Regions from separate parts of the Streptomyces sp. NPDC048590 genome, predicted to be linked through region 3. Evidence: riboswitches for the same ligand, from Rfam matches in the RefSeq annotation. Region 3 holds a riboswitch; each other region holds the start of a gene.
The links. A riboswitch is a leader RNA that binds a small molecule or an ion and turns the genes downstream of it on or off. The one in region 3 is predicted to bind thiamine pyrophosphate.
Positions count from the first base shown of each region.

Region 1 (4,137 bases), on a different contig from region 3:
GCCGGTGTACCCCGACCAGAGGTAGTAGCGGTTGGGGTCGGTGGCTCCGATGAAGGAGCAGTGGTAGGCGTCGCACACGGTGAAGGCGTCGGCGAGGGCGTAATGGAACGGGATGTCGTTCCGCGTCATGTGCGACATGGTGGTGGCCGTCTTGGCCGGGACCCACTTGTCGTACTTGCCGCTGTTGTACGCCCGGTGGCCACCGGCCCAGTCGTGGTCCAGCCCTTCGAGGAACTGCATCCCGAGGTCGTCCACCTGCGGGTTGAAGGGCAGTACGTCCTTCGTCCCGTCGGACTGGTGGAAGACGGACCTGCCGTTGTCCTGGAGCACGGGCCTCGGGTCCCCGAAGCCCCGCACCCCCTTCATCGCGCCGAAGTAGTGGTCGAAGGAACGGTTCTCCTGCATCAGCACGACGACATGCTCGATGTCCTGGATCGTGCCGGTGGTGCCCCGCGCGGGAATAGCGGCGGCCCTCGCGATGCTCTCGTTCAGCATCGTGAGGGCCGCGGTCCCTCCGGCGATCCGCAGGAACCTGCGACGGTCGAGTTCTGTCATGGGAGAGGCCTCCTGGGCGTGGGGGGACAGCGGAATCATCCCAAGGACAGCGCTCTTCGGAGGCCCGGTGGAAGCGGATTCATGAAACCCGGCCGTACACGCGGAGAACGGAAGCGACCGGAGACGGCAGCCGGTCGGCGCCCGCGGCCCGGGTGACCGGTGCCCCGGCGTGGCGACCGGCCGCCGGTCAGGGGCGCCGCCGCAGCCGCAGCGGGGCGTAGAGCACCAGAGCCGTCAGGAAGGCCACGCCGTAGGCGAGGTCCGCGCCGTGCAGGGCCTCCGCCACCGGGCCGACGTACAGGCCGGTGCTCATGAACGGCACGGCCACGGCGAAGGCGGCGACGAAGGCGACGAGCGCCGGCCACCATGGCCGCTCGCGTGCGCTCTCGGCGGCGAGGTCGATCGGGGCTCCCCGACGGGCTCTGGCCCTCGCCGCCCAGTCGACCGCCACGACGGCGACGAAGCCGGGGATCCAGTAGCCGACCAGGAGCAGCACGTTCTGGAACCGGGCCGTGGTGTCGGCCGCGTGCATCCACAGCACCAGCGGGAACCCGAGCGCCGCGGCGAGGGCGGCGCCGACGGGGCGCGGCAGGCGCACCCCGATCGTCTGCAGCGCGAGGGAACCGCTGTAGTCGTTCATGGCGTTGCTGCACAGGGCGGCGAGCACCACGGCGAGCAGGCCGAACGCCCCGAGGGCGCCGCCGCCAAGAAGGGTGTCGATCCCCCGCGCCGTCTGATCGGTGAAGACGGAAGCACCCCACAGGCCGAGCGTCTGGACGGCCACGAAGGAGACGCTGATGCCCAGCAGCGTGTACCAGAACATGCGCGGCCGGGAGGTACCGGCAGGCAGGTAGCGGCTGAAGTCGCTCGCGTACGGAGCCCACGACAGCGACAGGCTCAGCGCGATCGTGAACGTCAGGACGAATGCGCCCGCCCGGTCGGCGCCGTGCGCGGCACCGGAGGCGGCGGGGTGGACACCGTCCGTCAGCTTGACCGCCAGCACGGCGAAGGCGAGGGCGAGGGCGAACGTCATCACCGTCTGGAGCCGGTGGATCGCCTCGTACCCCAGCACTCCGAGAGCGCCCTGAGCGGCCATCACGACCAGGACTCCCAGCCAGAACGGCCAGCCGCACAGTTGGGCCAGCGCGTCGCCGCCGAACAGGCCGATCAGGGCGTCCCAAGCGATCGAGGACAGCCACTGCAACGCTCCGGGCAGCACGACTCCGGGGCCGAACGCCAGCCGTGCAAGCGGCAGTTGACCGACTCCGGTGCGGCTTCCCCAGGTTCCGAGGTAAGCCGTGGGCGCCGCCCCGACGAGGGTTCCGAGGACGACCGCGACGAGCGCGGTGGTGAAGTCCAGGCCCAGTGCGACGCCTACGGTTCCGGTGAAGACCCCGGTCATGGTCAGGTTGGGGGCGAACCAGACGGTGAAGAGCCGACCGGGTCGGCCGTACCGCCGGTCCGCGGGGACGGGGGCTATCCCGTGCGTCTCGATCCGCAGATCACCGGGGGCGGCGGGCATGCGGCCGCCGAAGGCGGTCCGCGAGTACGGAGCTTCCCGCTCCGGGGTCGCAGGGTCGTTCTGCGCGTACGGCAAGGCCATGGAAGACATCCCTCCGCCAGTGCTAGCTGGTTCAGGTTCGACGGGTGTGTTCTCAGCCCCTCGTGGGGCACCCCGTGTCCGGTTCGCCGGTCAGGATAGCCGGAAGGCCTTCCGGCCTCGGTCGGCGGGGTGGCCGGAATGTGGCGAGGAAGATCTCTGAGCGGGAGACCGGGCCGGCGGGTGGGCGGGCGGGAGACAGGGGCCCGGTCGGGCGGGCGCAGGGGAGTCCGGGGGGCGCCGGTCGGGCGGGCGGGCCGGCAGACGAAGGGGAGCACCGGCCGCTTCCTTGCCGGTGGTTGGGCCCCGGACCGGGGGGACCGGGACCGGTCAGGTCGCGGTGTGGTCGGTCCGGCGGGGCCGCGTGCCGGGCCGGGGAGGGGCTCGCCCGGCTGCCGCGCACCCCGGACGGAGCCGTCCAACTCACCCTGGAATCCGGTGATCCCGCTCTGGCACAATCGCCCGCGTGGATACCCAGGAGCACCTGACCGCCCTGATCGCGGAAGGCGCAGCGCTCGCTTCCGCCGCCCGTGAAGCCGGGCTCGCGGCCACCGTCCCGACGTGCCCCGGCTGGCTCGTCCGCGATCTCGTGCGGCACACCTGCGTGGTGCATCGCTGGGCGACCGCGTTCGTCGCCGAGGCCCATCGGACCCCCCGCCCGATGGGCCCTGAGCCCGACCTGGACGGTGAGGCACTGCTCGACCACTTCGCCGAGGGTCATCTCGCGCTGGTCGAGACCCTCGGCGCCGCGCCGGCCTCCCTCGACTGCTGGGCCTTCCTTCCGGCTCCGTCACCCCTCGCCTTCTGGACCCGCCGTCAGGCCCACGAGACGAGGATCCACAGGGTGGACGCCGAGTCGGCCAGGGGAGGCCGCCCGACGGCCGTGTCACCCGCCCATGCGGCGGACGGCATCGACGAGTTGCTGACCGGTTTCCACGCCCGCGCCAAGAGCCGGGTGCGCACGGCCGCACCCCGCACCCTCCGGGTCCGGGCCGTCGACACGGAAACCGTGTGGACCGTGGCCTTGTCGGACGGCCCTCCGCGCACGGTCCGCGGAGCGGACGGCGAGACCACCCCGGCCGACTGCACGCTGAGCGGTACGGCGGAGGATCTCTACCTGGCGCTCTGGAACCGTCGGCCGCTCTCGTCCGTGAGCATCTCCGGAGACCCCGGACTCGCCGCGCTCTGGGAGAGCCACTCGGCCGTCGTCTGATCCCGGTCAGGCCCGCACCGAGGAGGGGTTCCGGGCGGTTGCGCGTACGTGCTCGGTGCGCGTACGGAGCGTGTCCCGGCCTCCTCGCCCGTCGTCTCCGTACGCCGGGCCCGCTCGGCATACGGAGACGACGGGAAACGCGCACCGGCCGAAGCGCCGGCGGGTGCCCGATGCGGCGTTCACCGCGTCCGGTCGGCACACACAGGTCGTCTCCGCGGGTGGGGTTGCCGGTTGCCGCAGAGGCCTCCGCGGGTGACTGCTCCCCGGGCATTCGCCGTCCGCGCGCTCTCAGGTACTCGTGGCACCCGTTCCCGAGGGGGACCCGTCCGACGGCAGCAGGCCCACCGACCGGCCGAGTTCACGGGCGGCATGGCGAAAGAGCAACTCCCGCTCCTCGACGACCCGGTTGAACTGACCGAACAGCTCGAAGGAGATCAGCCCGAAGAGCTGAGCCCAGGCCGACACCAGGGCGGCCACGACCTCGGGCGGCAGGTCGGGGGCGAGATCGGCGGCCATACGCGTGGCCTCCGGCCGCAGGGCGCCGTCGAGCGGTGGCAGCGCGAGACCCCGGTCATGGTGTGCGTCACGCAGAAGTCCGATGAGGACCTGACCCACACGGGACGCGGGACCGACGGTGTCCTGCGGGGCTGTGTACCCGGGTACAGGCGAGCCGTAGATGAGCGCGTACTCGTGCGGGTGCCCGAGCGCCCAGCTCCGTACGGCGCAGGCAACCTCGGTCCAGCGGGCGGCAGGGGAATCCACGGGTACG
Region 1 covers NZ_JBICWC010000002.1:453,224-457,360, reverse strand. Annotated here, with positions in the region: gene ACGFNN_RS06365 (phosphocholine-specific phospholipase C) at 1-555, opposite strand, end outside; gene ACGFNN_RS06360 (purine-cytosine permease family protein) at 743-2,158, opposite strand; TPP riboswitch at 2,150-2,243, opposite strand; gene ACGFNN_RS06355 (maleylpyruvate isomerase family mycothiol-dependent enzyme) at 2,622-3,368, shown strand; gene ACGFNN_RS06350 (TetR/AcrR family transcriptional regulator) at 3,657-4,137, opposite strand, start outside.
Region 1: linked by a shared signal. The riboswitch ahead of ACGFNN_RS06360 (purine-cytosine permease family protein) and the one ahead of ACGFNN_RS08750 (thiamine ABC transporter substrate binding subunit) in region 3 are both predicted to bind thiamine pyrophosphate.

Region 2 (4,137 bases), on a different contig from region 3:
CGATCCCGGACGTGATGTGGTCGTACGCGGGAGCGACGTCGGTGGTCAGCGGACCCAGTGTGTAGAACGGCGCCTCCTCGCAGATCTCCTGCTGGAGGTCGATGTTCTCCTTGATCTTGTGCATCGGGACGTGCCCCGGGCCCTCGATCATCGTCTGGACACCGAACCGCTTGGCCACGGAGTTCAGTTCACCGAGCGTACGGAGTTCGGCGAACTGCGCCTCGTCGTTGGCGTCGGCGATCGAGCCGGGGCGCAGGCCGTCGCCAAGCGAGTACGTCACGTCGTAGGCGGCGAGGATCTCGCAGAGCTCATCGAAGTGCTCGTAGAGGAAGGACTCCTTGTGGTGCGCCAGGCACCAGGCCGCCATGATGGAGCCGCCACGGGAGACGATGCCGGTCTTGCGGCGGGCCGTGAGCGGGACGTACGGCAGCCGGACCCCGGCGTGCACCGTCATGTAGTCGACGCCCTGCTCGGCCTGCTCGATGACCGTGTCCTTGTAGATCTCCCAGGTCAGCTCCTCCGCCCGGCCGTCGACCTTCTCCAGGGCCTGGTAGAGGGGGACGGTGCCGATCGGCACGGGAGAGTTGCGCAGTACCCATTCGCGGGTGGTGTGGATGTTCCGCCCGGTGGACAGGTCCATGACCGTGTCGGCGCCCCACTTGGTCGCCCAGGTCATCTTGTCCACCTCCTCCTCGATGGACGAGGTGACCGCGGAGTTCCCGATGTTGGCGTTGACCTTCACCAGGAATCGCTTCCCGATGATCATCGGCTCGATCTCGGGGTGGTTGACGTTGGCGGGCAGGACGGCGCGCCCCGCGGCGATCTCCTCCCGCACGACCGCGGGCTCCACACTCTCCCGGATCGCGACGTACTCCATCTCCGGGGTGATCTCCCCCCGCCGCGCGTAGGCGAGTTGTGTGACGGGCCGGCCGTCGCGGCTCCTGCGCGGCTGCCGGGGACGGCCCGGGAAGACCGCGTCGAGGTTGCGCAGACCGCCGCGGGGAGACGTGTGCTTGACTCCGTCGTCCTCGGGACGGGCGGGGCGGCCCGCGTACTCCTCGGTGTCCCCGCGGGCGATGATCCAGTTCTCCCGGAGCGGGGCCAGTCCGCGGCGTACGTCGGTGTCGGTGGTGGGGTCGGTGTACGGCCCGGACGTGTCGTAGAGCGTCACGTCCTTGCCGTTGGTGAGGTGCACCTGACGGACCGGCACCCGGAGGTCAGGGCGTGAGCCCTGGACGTAACCCTTGTGCCAGCCGATGGACTTCCCGGCCCCGTCGCTCCCGGTGTCCACGGAGCCGACCGTGCTCTCCGTGTCCGCCGTGAGCGGTGCGTTCCGCTTCGAGGCAGGCGTGCGTGCGTCCGCTGTGGTCATGAGACCTTCTCCCTACGCCGGCATTACCCGGTAACAGGTTCGGCGGTCGGCGCAGCTTTCCCGTAGCCCCCGTAGGGATGTACGAAGGTCAGCGCCCTCTCAGCCCGGTGCTCCGAGCTCCCGCGTGTACAGATGTGGCTCCACGCTAACCCCCTTCGTGGCGTGGAGACCAGAGGGCCTCCACGGTTCTTGGGATGATCGGCGGGTGACGTCCCCCGGAAACACCCCCGAGCCGCACGGCCACGCATCAGGCAGCACGCAGAGCCATGCACATGCCCATTCCCACACCCACGGCCCTGCGGCGCCCGTGTCGAAACACCTGCGCAAGGTGATCGCCGCCGTGCTGATCCCCTTCGCCGCTGCGGTTCTGGTCGGTCTGGTGGCGTTCTGGCCCGGCGGCGCCCCTCCGCACGAGCGCACGGGCGTCGGTTTCGACCGGCAGACCCAGGACGGCCGGGTGACGAAGGTCGTGCAGGTGGACTGCGCGGACGTCAACGCCTCGCAGGTGCCTGCCACCGGCGACACCTCCACCCCGTCCGGAAGAGAGGCGGTGAACGAGCAGGAGGGACAGTGCAAGAAGGCCACCGTCGAGGTGACGTCCGGCGACGACAAGGGCCGTACCTTCGTCGAGGTCATCCAGCCCGATGCCCCCCGCCAGCTGCACGAGGGGCAGGGAGTGGTGGTCGCCTACGCGCCCGACGCGCCCCGCGACCTGCAGTACTCGGTGACGGATGTGGACCGCAGCCTCCCGATGGCACTGCTCGCCGGGATCTTCGCGGTCTCCGTCGTGGTGGTGGGCAGGATGCGGGGTCTGATGGCGCTGATCGCGCTCGCCGTGTCCTTCATGGTGCTGACCCTCTTCATCCTGCCCGCGATTCTGCAGGGCTCGAATCCGCTGGTCGTCGCGGTGATCGGGGCGAGCGCCATCATGCTCATCGCTCTGTACACCTGCCACGGGCTGACGGCCCGTACCTCCGTGGCCGTGGTCGGGACACTCATCTCACTGCTGCTGATCGGCCTGTTGGGCTCCCTGTTCATCGGGTGGGCGAGCCTCACCGGCAACACGGATGACAACACCGGCCTGATCCACGGGCTTTATCCCGACATCGACATGAGCGGACTCCTGCTGGCCGGTGTGATCATCGGATCTCTCGGTGTGCTGGACGATGTCACGGTCACCCAGACCTCCGCCGTATGGGAACTCCACCAGGCCGACCCGACGATGGGGGCGCGCCGGCTCTACCGCGCGGGCATCCGGATCGGGCGCGACCACATCGCCTCGGTCGTGAACACGCTCGTGCTCGCCTACGCGGGCGCTGCGCTTCCCCTGCTGCTGCTCTTCTCCATCGCCCAGAGCAGTGTGGGCACGGTGGCCAACAGCGAACTGGTCGCAGAGGAGATCGTACGGACCCTGGTCGGGTCGATCGGGCTGGTCGCCTCGGTACCGGTGACGACGGCGCTCGCGGCCCTGGTGGTCTCCGCGGACCGCTCGGGGCCCGGTGCGGAAGCCGGAACTCCCGCACCCGCGCGGACCGGGCGAGGCCGACGCCGCAAGGCGTGAGACAGGGCCTCGTACGCGTGGCCGTGAGCCGGCACACCCGGATCTCGGCCATGAAGCGGCGGCGTTCCGTGTTCGGCCGGCCCTTCTTCCTCAGCCGGCGTTCTGTTCCTTGGCGAGGATGCGGCCCAGCGCCTCTTCGAGACTGCCGTCGAAGTCACCCAGCGTGTGCTCCTGCCCCAGTGGCACCAGCTTGTCCGTCCTGTCGAGGAAGGCCACGAGCGGTGCCGTACCGGCCCTGAACAGTGCGCGGTCCGCACCGACCTGAAGACGGATGTGCACATCGGACAGCCCTTCGGGCTCGGTCGGACCGATGTGCACATCACCGTCACCGCTGGGGCTGTTGAGACCGTCGAGCAGCAGCTCACGGCCGAATGCCCAGGTGACGGGGGCGTCACCGGGCAGGTGGAAGGTCATCCGGATCGCATAAGGATCACTGACCTCGTACCGGAGCTCCACCGGAATACGGAAGGAGAGCTCCTCGGAGACGAGGAAGCTCATCATGACCTCTGCCTGAACCGACTCGCGCATCGTTCAACCCCGCAGTAGATGAAACTGGCCAGGAATGATCCCCCATGGCCCTATTGACGCCATCGTGGTGCACGCGATAGCAGATCACAAGGAGTGATTTTTCAGATACTGATAGAGAACACGAACGAGCGCAAGAGAGTGGTTACTTCGCAGCGTAGTTGTTCGACTGCGGGGAGCAACCGTTCCTCTTGGTGGATCGGGAGTGAAACGGCCATGGCGGCCAGGGCGCTACCGACAGTGATCGGAATGGCGGCGCAGACCGTTCCGATCGCGTACTCCTGGCGTTCAATGACCGGTTCCGTATGTTTCATCGACCGCAGCCGGTTCAGGAACGACTGACGGTCCCTCACGGAGTAGCGCGTCAGGGGACGGACGGGATGGCGGTCGAGATGGTCCTCACGCGCCCGTTCGTCGAGCTGTCCGAGAAGACACTGTCCGAGGGCGTGGGCATGACCGGTCTCACGGAACGACGCCCACTCGTGCACCGCGGGAACGGCGGGCGTATCGGCCACGGCCACCATCTCGATCTCGCCGTCCTTGTACAGGGCGCAGTACACAGGAGCACCGATGACCTCGGCCCAGTGGGCCAGCGAGTCGACGATCACCCCCGGCCGCGGCGTCGCGGGGCCACCACGGAGACGTTCGGCCGCGTCACCGAAGAGGAAGACGCCGTTCT
Region 2 covers NZ_JBICWC010000006.1:67,290-71,426, forward strand. Annotated here, with positions in the region: gene thiC (phosphomethylpyrimidine synthase ThiC) at 1-1,372, opposite strand, end outside; TPP riboswitch at 1,365-1,506, opposite strand; gene ACGFNN_RS18755 (YibE/F family protein) at 1,578-2,933, shown strand; gene ACGFNN_RS18760 (SsgA family sporulation/cell division regulator) at 3,024-3,461, opposite strand; gene ACGFNN_RS18765 (IclR family transcriptional regulator) at 3,563-4,137, opposite strand, start outside.
Region 2: linked by a shared signal. The riboswitch ahead of thiC (phosphomethylpyrimidine synthase ThiC) and the one ahead of ACGFNN_RS08750 (thiamine ABC transporter substrate binding subunit) in region 3 are both predicted to bind thiamine pyrophosphate.

Region 3 (4,137 bases):
CGGCGCCGCGATGGTGGTCGCGGGCTATGTGAGGGAGGCCGAAGGCGCGTGGGTCGCCATGGCGCTCACCGCACTCGCCGTACTCGTATGGCGGATGACCGAGCCTCCCGAGGGATACCTCAAGGACGTCACGGCGGGTGTCTTCGCCGTGTTCTACGTGCCGTTCCTGGCCACCTTCGTCGCCATGATGCTCACCGCGGACGACGGCGCGTGGCGGGTCCTCACCTTCCTGCTGCTCACCGTGGTCAGTGACACCGGTGCGTATGCCGTCGGCTGGCGCTTCGGGACGCACAAGCTGGCCCCGCGCATCAGCCCCGGGAAGACCCGCGAGGGTCTGCTCGGAGCCGTCGGTTTCGCGATGGTGGCCGGCGCCCTGTGCATGGAGTTCCTGATCGACGACGGGACCTGGTGGCAGGGGCTGCTGATGGGCCTCGCGGTCGCGGCCAGCGCCACGCTGGGGGATCTCGGCGAGTCCATGATCAAGCGGGATCTCGGCATCAAGGACATGGGCACCCTGCTGCCCGGGCACGGCGGAATCATGGACCGGCTCGACTCGCTCCTGCCGAGCGCCCCGGTCGTCTGGCTGCTGCTGGTGCTGTTCGTGGGATCGGGCTGAGTCCACCCGTACGTTGTGGCCGTGGGGGCCGTCGCGCGGAAGCGACGGCCCCCACAGCTGTGTCGCGTGGCACTGCGGGGTGCTCCACCGGGACGGTGAACGGCGCGGCGCGGGGTACCCGGAGAGCGACGGCGTCATCGTGTCGAGTCCCTGGAGGTGGGTGGCCGTGCGCACCCTGAAGGCCGTGCTCGACCGCAGTCTGACCGCACAGGCCATAGTGATCTTCGTCTTGGGCGTCGGGGTCTACGCCCTGATACGGCGCGACACGAGCCCCGTCCTGTGGGTGGTACAGAGCGCTCTCATCACCGCCATGGCCGTCGGAGCCATCGCCGTGCAGCGCCGGAGAGCCGGCCGCGCGGCCGGCACCGACGCGCGTGGGATCGCCGAGCTCAACCGGAAGATACGGCACCGTGACGTGCCCCGGGACCCGCGGGAGCGGGCAGCCATGGGCCGACTGGTCGCCGAGCAGTTGGGCAGGATGGAGCGCGGCGGCCGCTGGCTGCCGTACTGGCTGGGGTGCATGGGCCTGATCGCGGTGGGCCTGCTGGTCCTGGGTATCACCACCGGTTCGCTGGTCTACCCGCTGGTCTTCGCCGTGGGGACGGTGGCGTTCTGCTGCTGGGTGATGTGGATGCGCCGGCGCGCCATGGAACTCCACCGCCACATGCGCGCGGCCCTGGAGGGGCAGGGCTGACAGTCAGCGGGTCCGCCCGTGTGATCCGTCACGGCCCCGGGGCCGTGTCCGGGCCGCAGTGGCGCTCCGCGAGGCCCTGCCGGCCCTCCCCGGCCCCTCGGCGGCCCTGAGTACCACGGCGTGTCTGCCACACTGGAAGAACCATGCCTAAGCCCGGAGAACTCACTTTCGTCGCGCCCCGCGGAGCCAAGCGGCCGCCGCGGCACCTCGCCGACCTCACGCCCGCCGAGCGCAAGGAAGCAGTCGCCGCGACCGGCGAGAAGGGCTTCCGCGCCCAGCAGCTGTCGCAGCACTACTTCACGCGGTACTCGCACGACCCGGCGGAGTGGACCAACATCCCGGCCGCCTCGCGGGAGAAGCTCGCCGAGGCGATGTTCCCCGACCTGATGTCGGTCGTGCGGCACATCAGCTGCGACGACGACACCACGCGTAAGACGCTCTGGAAGATGCACGACGGCACCCTCGTGGAGTCCGTCCTGATGCGGTATCCCGACCGGGTGACCATGTGCATCTCCTCGCAGGCGGGCTGCGGGATGAACTGCCCTTTCTGCGCCACCGGGCAGGCGGGCCTCGACCGCAACCTCTCGACCGCGGAGATCGTGCACCAGATCGTGGACGGCATGCGGGCGCTGCGCGACGGCGAGGTCCCGGGCGGGCCGGCGCGGCTCTCCAACATCGTGTTCATGGGCATGGGCGAGCCGCTGGCCAACTACAACCGCGTGGTCGGGGCGATCCGCCGGCTGACCGACCCGGAACCGGACGGCCTGGGGCTCTCGCAGCGCGGGATCACCGTCTCCACGGTGGGCCTGGTCCCGGCGATGCTGCGCTTCGCCGACGAGGGCTTCAAGTGCCGCCTCGCCGTGTCGCTGCACGCGCCGGACGACGAGCTGCGCGACACCCTCGTCCCCGTGAACACCCGCTGGAAGGTCCGCGAGGTCCTGGACGCGGCGTGGGAGTACGCGGAGAAGTCGGGGCGTCGCATCTCCATCGAGTACGCGCTGATCCGCGACATCAACGACCAGGCCTGGCGTGGCGACCGGCTGGGTCGGCTGCTCAAGGGCAAGCGGGTGCACGTCAACCTCATCCCGCTGAACCCCACCCCGGGCTCGAAGTGGACCGCGTCGCGGCCCGAGGACGAGAAGGCCTTCGTCGAGGCGATCGCCGCCCACGGCGTGCCGGTCACCGTCCGGGACACCCGCGGTCAGGAGATCGACGGAGCCTGCGGGCAGCTCGCCGCGTCCGAGCGCTGAGCCGCCCGGCAGGGGAGCGCCATCCGGCCGGTTCGCCACGATCCGGCCGGTGTAGCCTGGCGCCGTCATCAACTTCATATTCCGACAGGGGAGCGCCACAGCGCTGAGAGTGCGGCACCGAGGACAGGTCGGCCGCAGACCCTCTGAACCTCGCCCAGGTCATTCCGGGTAGGAAGTTCGGACCTTACTCAAGCTGTTGCGCCCTGCCCGCTCGCCGAGCGGGCAGGGCCGCGTCTCTTCCTGGTCACTTCCAGGAGGAATCACATGAACACCACCAGGTACGCGGCGACCGCCGTGGCCGCCGCGCTCGGCGTGACCGTGCTCGCGGGATGTGGCGGATCCGACGACGAGTCGTCCGGTGACACCGGGACCGGCTCGAAGACCGTCACCCTGGTCAGCCACGACTCCTTCAACGCCTCGGACGCGGTCCTGAAGGCGTTCACGAAGGAGACCGGCTACAAGGTCAAGGTGCTCAAGAGCGGTGACGCCGGAGCCGCGCTCAATCAGGAGATCCTGACCAAGGGCTCCCCGCGGGGCGACGTCTTCTTCGGCGTGGACAACACCCTGCTCTCCCGTGCCCTCGACAACGGCCTGTTCACGCCCTACGAGGCCAAGGGCCTCGACCGTGTCGCGGCCGACACCCAGCTCGATGCCGAGAAGCACCGGGTCACACCGGTCGACACCGGTGACATCTGCGTCAACTACGACAAGAAGTACTTCGCCGACAGGAAGCTCGACCCGCCGAAGACCTTCGACGACCTGCTGAAGCCCGCCTACAAGGACCTCCTGGTCACGGAGAACGCCGCGACGTCCTCTCCCGGCCTCGGCTTCCTGCTCGGCACCGTCGCCACCTACGGAGAGACCGGTTACCAGGACTACTGGAAGAAGCTGAAGGCCAACGGCGTCAAGACCGTCGACGGCTGGGAGCAGGCGTACAACGAGGAGTTCTCCGGTTCCGCCGGCGGCAGGAAGGCCAAGGCGGACCGGCCGCTCGTGGTCTCCTACGCCTCCAGCCCGCCCGTCGAGGTGCTGTACGCGGACCCGCGGCCCACCGAGGCCCCGACCGGCGTCGCCACCGGAACCTGCTTCCGGCAGACCGAGTTCGCGGGGCTGCTGGACGGCGCGAGGAACGAGGCGGGAGGCAAGGCCCTGCTGGACTTCCTGATCAGCAAGAAGTTCCAGGAGGACATGCCGCTGAACATGTTCGTGAACCCGGTGGTGAAGGACGCCGAACTGCCCGAGGTCTTCACGAAGTTCGGGGCGACCGTCGACAAGCCTGCGACGGTGGACCCCGAGAAGATCGCCAAGAACCGTGAGCAGTGGGTCCAGTCGTGGTCCTCGCTCGTCGTGAAGTAGCCGCGCGGCCCTCCGTGCGGGGAAGCGCGGTGCGGTTCGGCCTGATGGCCGTGCCCGTGCTGTTCTTCGCCCTGTTCTTCGCCTACCCGGTCGTCGCGATCGTCGGCCGGGGGCTGAGGACGGGGGGCCAGTGGCAGTTCGGCCGGATCGGCACGGTGCTGAGCCGGCCGGACATCCTGGACGTCCTCTGGTTCACCACCTGGCAGGCGGTCGCCTCGACC
Region 3 covers NZ_JBICWC010000003.1:108,515-112,651, reverse strand. Annotated here, with positions in the region: gene ACGFNN_RS08765 (phosphatidate cytidylyltransferase) at 1-616, shown strand, start outside; gene ACGFNN_RS08760 (hypothetical protein) at 783-1,310, shown strand; gene rlmN (23S rRNA (adenine(2503)-C(2))-methyltransferase RlmN) at 1,454-2,560, shown strand; TPP riboswitch at 2,637-2,753, shown strand; gene ACGFNN_RS08750 (thiamine ABC transporter substrate binding subunit) at 2,825-3,916, shown strand; gene ACGFNN_RS08745 (ABC transporter permease) at 3,961-4,137, shown strand, end outside.

Region 4 (4,137 bases), on a different contig from region 3:
CGGGCGCCGGAGAGCTGGGAGCGAGGCGTGGACATGAGGATTCCCCCGTGGTGACGTCGATGGATCACTGCTGCGGCGACGGTACCGGGGGCGCGGGAGGGTTGGGGACGACGGGGTGCGGGCCGTGTGCGGGACCCGCGGGTCGACGACGGGGTGCGGGCCGTGTGTGCACACGGCCCGCACCCCGCTCACGGTCGTCCCGTCAGACGGCGAGCGCCTGGGCCCGGCGCTTCACCTCCGTGCCGCGATTCTCGCTCAGGGCCTGCGCGGGCGTGCCCGGCAGGGTCGGGTCGGGAGTGAAGAGCCAGTCGAGCATCTCTTCGTCGTTGTAGCCGTCGTCCCTCAGGAGCGTCAGGGTCCCGGCGAGGCCCTTGACCACCTTGTTGCCGTCGATGAAGGCGGCAGGCACCTGGAGCGCCCGGTTCTCACCACGTCGTACGGCGATGAGCTGGCCTTCCTTGACCAGCTGCCGTACGCGCGTCACCTCGACATCGAGCATTTCCGCGATGTCGGGAAGGTGGAGCCAGGCAGGGACGAGAGCATCGATCTTTGCGTCAATCTCGGTCACAGGGACAAGCGTGCCATCCCGGACCGACAGCCGGTAGCCGGGCCGGGCGTACGGGGCCGTGGCCTACCCCTGGAGCACCGTGGATTTCAGCGGTACGGAGGAGTCGGCGGCCCGCGCCGGGTCGATCCGCGCTCCCGCTTCGATCAGCTTGCGTCCCTGGGCCAGGTCGCGTGGCCGGCTGACGGCCAGCAGTGCCACCAGGACACCCTGGCGCAGCCAGCACACGGTCCAGGACGGGTCGGCCGGATCGCCGCGCCACAGCAGGGTGTCGGCGGCGGCGTGATGTCCGGCGTACTGCACGAACCGCCCGAACTGCTCGGACCAGAAGTACGGCACCGGGTCGTACGTCCTGGCCACCCCGTCCGCCAGGGCGGCGGCGACCGCGCCGGGGCCCTGCAGGGCGTTGTCCCAGTGGTGGACCAGCAGCCGCTCCCCGTAGCGGGCCGAGGGGAAGGAGGCGCAGTCGCCGACCGCGTGGACGTCGGGGAGCGAGGTGCGCAGGGAGGCGTCCGCGGTGACCGAGCCGTCGGCGCCGAGCGCGATGCCCGAACCGGCGAGCCATCCGGTGGCGGGCCGGGCGCCGATGCCCACGACGACCGCGCCGGCGGGGACGGTCCGGCCGTCGGCCAGGTGCACGGCGTCCTGTTCGACGCGGGCGACACGCGCCCCGGTGAGGAGCACGGCCCCGCTCTCGGCGTACCAGCCGGCCATCGGGGCGGCCACCTCGGCGGGCATCGTGCCGGCGAGGGGCCGGTCGGCGGCCTCGACCACCGTCACCGCGCAGCCCGCGGCGCGCGCCGCCGTGGTGAACTCTGCACCGATCCACCCGGCCCCCACGACGACGATGTCGTGCTGCCGCTCCAGGACGGGGCGCAGCCGGGCCGCGTCGTCGACGGTGCGCAGCAGGTGGACACCCGGCACGCCTTCGGAACCGGGGAGCGCGACGGGCTCGGCGCCGGTGGCGAGGACCAGCGCGTCGTAGCGGACGGGGCCCTGGAGGGTGTCCAGTTCGTGCGCGTCGGCCCGCAGCCCCGTCACGTCGAGCCCCAGTCGCAGGGTGACGTCCAGGGCCTCGAAATCGACGTCGAAGGCGGAGTCCTCGGCCTTCCCGAGCAGGACCGCCTTGGAGAGGGGCGGCCTGTCGTAGGGCTGGTGCGGCTCGGCGCCGATCAGGGTGACCGGGCCGGCGAAGCCCCGTTCGCGCAGGGCGACGGCCGTCTGCACACCGGCCATGCCGGCGCCCACGATCACCACGCCGTGCGGCCCGTCCACCGCCGTACCCTCTGTCTGCTGGCTCACCTGTCCACCCTAGTCATGTGACGTTCCGTCAGTCGGCGAGTTCTTCGACCACGCTTGTGCCGCTCCCGGCCTGCGACTCCCATTCCCACGTCTCGTCCAGGCGGACCCGCCCGTCGGGGAGGTCCGTGACGGCGGAGACGCAGTGCCCGCCCGACGTCGTGCCGTCCCGCTTCAACTGGACGTAGCGGAAGTCGAGACGGTCCGCCTCCCTGGTGCCGACGAGGTGGCCGCGGACCACGTCGCCGCCCGCGTACTCGGCCCAGATCCGGCCCTCCTCCTCGTGGTACGTGAAGCGGGTGCCGGTGCCGACCTGGCCGGGGGCCTGGTCGGCGACCGGTGCGAGGACGAGTCCGTCGAGCGAACGGGCCATGGGGGCGGCTCCCTTACGGGCCGGGGCGGGCGGGGTCTAGGCTGGCCACCGTAAGACACTCGCGGGAGTCCGGACGCACCGGGCTGAGAGGGAGGCTGGACGGCCTCCGACCGTACGAACCTGATCCGGGTCATGCCGGCGAAGGGAGGGGCTGGACGCCCATGCGTATCTCCGCGGACACCTCCGACGTCCTGGTCGTGGGGGGCGGCATCATCGGTCTGGTGACCGCGTGGCGGTCCGCCCAGCGCGGCCTGTCCACGACCGTGGCCGACCCGGATCCGGGCGGCGGGGCCGCCATGGTCGCGGCCGGGATGCTCGCCGCCGTCACCGAGCTCCACTACGGCGAACAGATGCTGCTCGGCCTCAACCTGGCCTCGGCGGAGCGCTATCCGGCGTTCGTGGCCGAGCTGGAGGAGGCGAGCGGACAGGGGACCGGCTTCCGCGCCTGCGGGACCCTGGCGGTCGCGCTGGACGCGGACGACCGCGCACACCTGCGGGAGCTGCACGCGTTGCAGCTGCGTTCGGGGCTGGAGTCCGAGTGGCTCACCGGCCGCGAGTGCCGCCGTCTGGAACCGATGCTCGCCCCCGGCGTGCGCGGCGGACTGCGGGTCGACGGCGACCACCAGGTGGATCCCAGGCGACTGGCCTCGGCGCTGGTCACGGCGTGTGAGCGCGCGGGGGTGGTCTTCCGCCGGGCCTGGGCCGAGCGGCTCTCCGTCACGGGCGGCCGGGCGGCCGGGGTCGTTCTGACGGACGGTACGGAGCTGTCCGCGGGGCAGGTGGTGCTCGCCGGGGGCAGCCTCAGCGGGCGTCTCGGCGGGGTGCCCGAAGCGGTCCTGCCGCCGGTGCGGCCGGTGAAGGGCCAGGTGCTCCGGCTGCGGGTGCCGCCCGCGTACGCCCCCTTCCTGAGCAGGACCGTGCGGGCCGTCGTACGCGGGAGCCAGGTCTACCTGGTGCCGCGCGCGGACGGTGAGCTGGTGGTGGGAGCGACCAGCGAGGAGATGGGCTGGGACACCACCGTCACCGCGGGCGGTGTCTACGAGCTGCTGCGCGACGCGCACGAGCTGGTGCCCGGGATCACCGAGCTTCCGCTGACCGAGACCCGTGCGGGCCTCCGGCCCTCCTCGCCGGACAACGCGCCCCTGCTGGGCCCCACGGCGCTTCCCGGTCTGCACCTCGCCACCGGGCACCACCGCAACGGGGTGCTCCTCACCCCGGTCACCGGCGACGTGATGGCCCAGGTGCTGACCACCGGCGAGCCGCCCGAGGTGGGCCGTCCGTTCACGCCGTCCCGCTTCGCCCCGGCCGCCGGATCCCCCGAGCCCTCGCACTCCCCCGCCGTCACCACCCCGCAGGAGCAGCACGCATGACACAGCCCGTACCTCCCTCCGCCGACCTCGTGCAGGTGTCCGTCAACGGGGACCGGCGCTCGTTCCCCGCCGGTACCGCGCTGGACACCCTCGTCGCGGCGTTGACCTCGGCGCCGTCCGGGGTCGCCGCCGCGGTGAACGAGGCCGTCGTGCCACGCGGCCGGTGGTCGTCCACCGCGCTCGCCGACGGCGACCGCGTCGAAGTCCTCACCGCCGTCCAGGGAGGCTGACGGTGTCCGACGACCTCTTCTCGCTGGGCTCCGCGACCTTTTCGTCCCGGCTGATCATGGGGACCGGCGGGGCGCCCAGCCTCGACGTGCTGGAACGCTCCCTGATCGCCTCCGGCACCGAGCTGACCACCGTGGCGATGCGCAGGCTGGACCCGACCGTGCAGGGTTCGGTGCTCTCCGTGCTCGAACGCCTGTCCATCCAGGTTCTGCCGAACACCGCGGGCTGCTTCACCGCCGGGGAGGCCGTGCTGACGGCCAGGCTGGCCCGCGAGGCTCTGGGCACCGACTGGATCAAGCTGG
Region 4 covers NZ_JBICWC010000009.1:355,878-360,014, forward strand. Annotated here, with positions in the region: gene thiE (thiamine phosphate synthase) at 1-35, opposite strand, end outside; gene ACGFNN_RS26550 (Rv2175c family DNA-binding protein) at 203-568, opposite strand; gene ACGFNN_RS26555 (NAD(P)/FAD-dependent oxidoreductase) at 632-1,867, opposite strand; gene ACGFNN_RS26560 (hypothetical protein) at 1,896-2,237, opposite strand; TPP riboswitch at 2,289-2,401, shown strand; gene thiO (glycine oxidase ThiO) at 2,399-3,607, shown strand; gene thiS (sulfur carrier protein ThiS) at 3,604-3,837, shown strand; gene ACGFNN_RS26575 (thiazole synthase) at 3,840-4,137, shown strand, end outside.
Region 4: linked by a shared signal. The riboswitch ahead of thiO (glycine oxidase ThiO) and the one ahead of ACGFNN_RS08750 (thiamine ABC transporter substrate binding subunit) in region 3 are both predicted to bind thiamine pyrophosphate.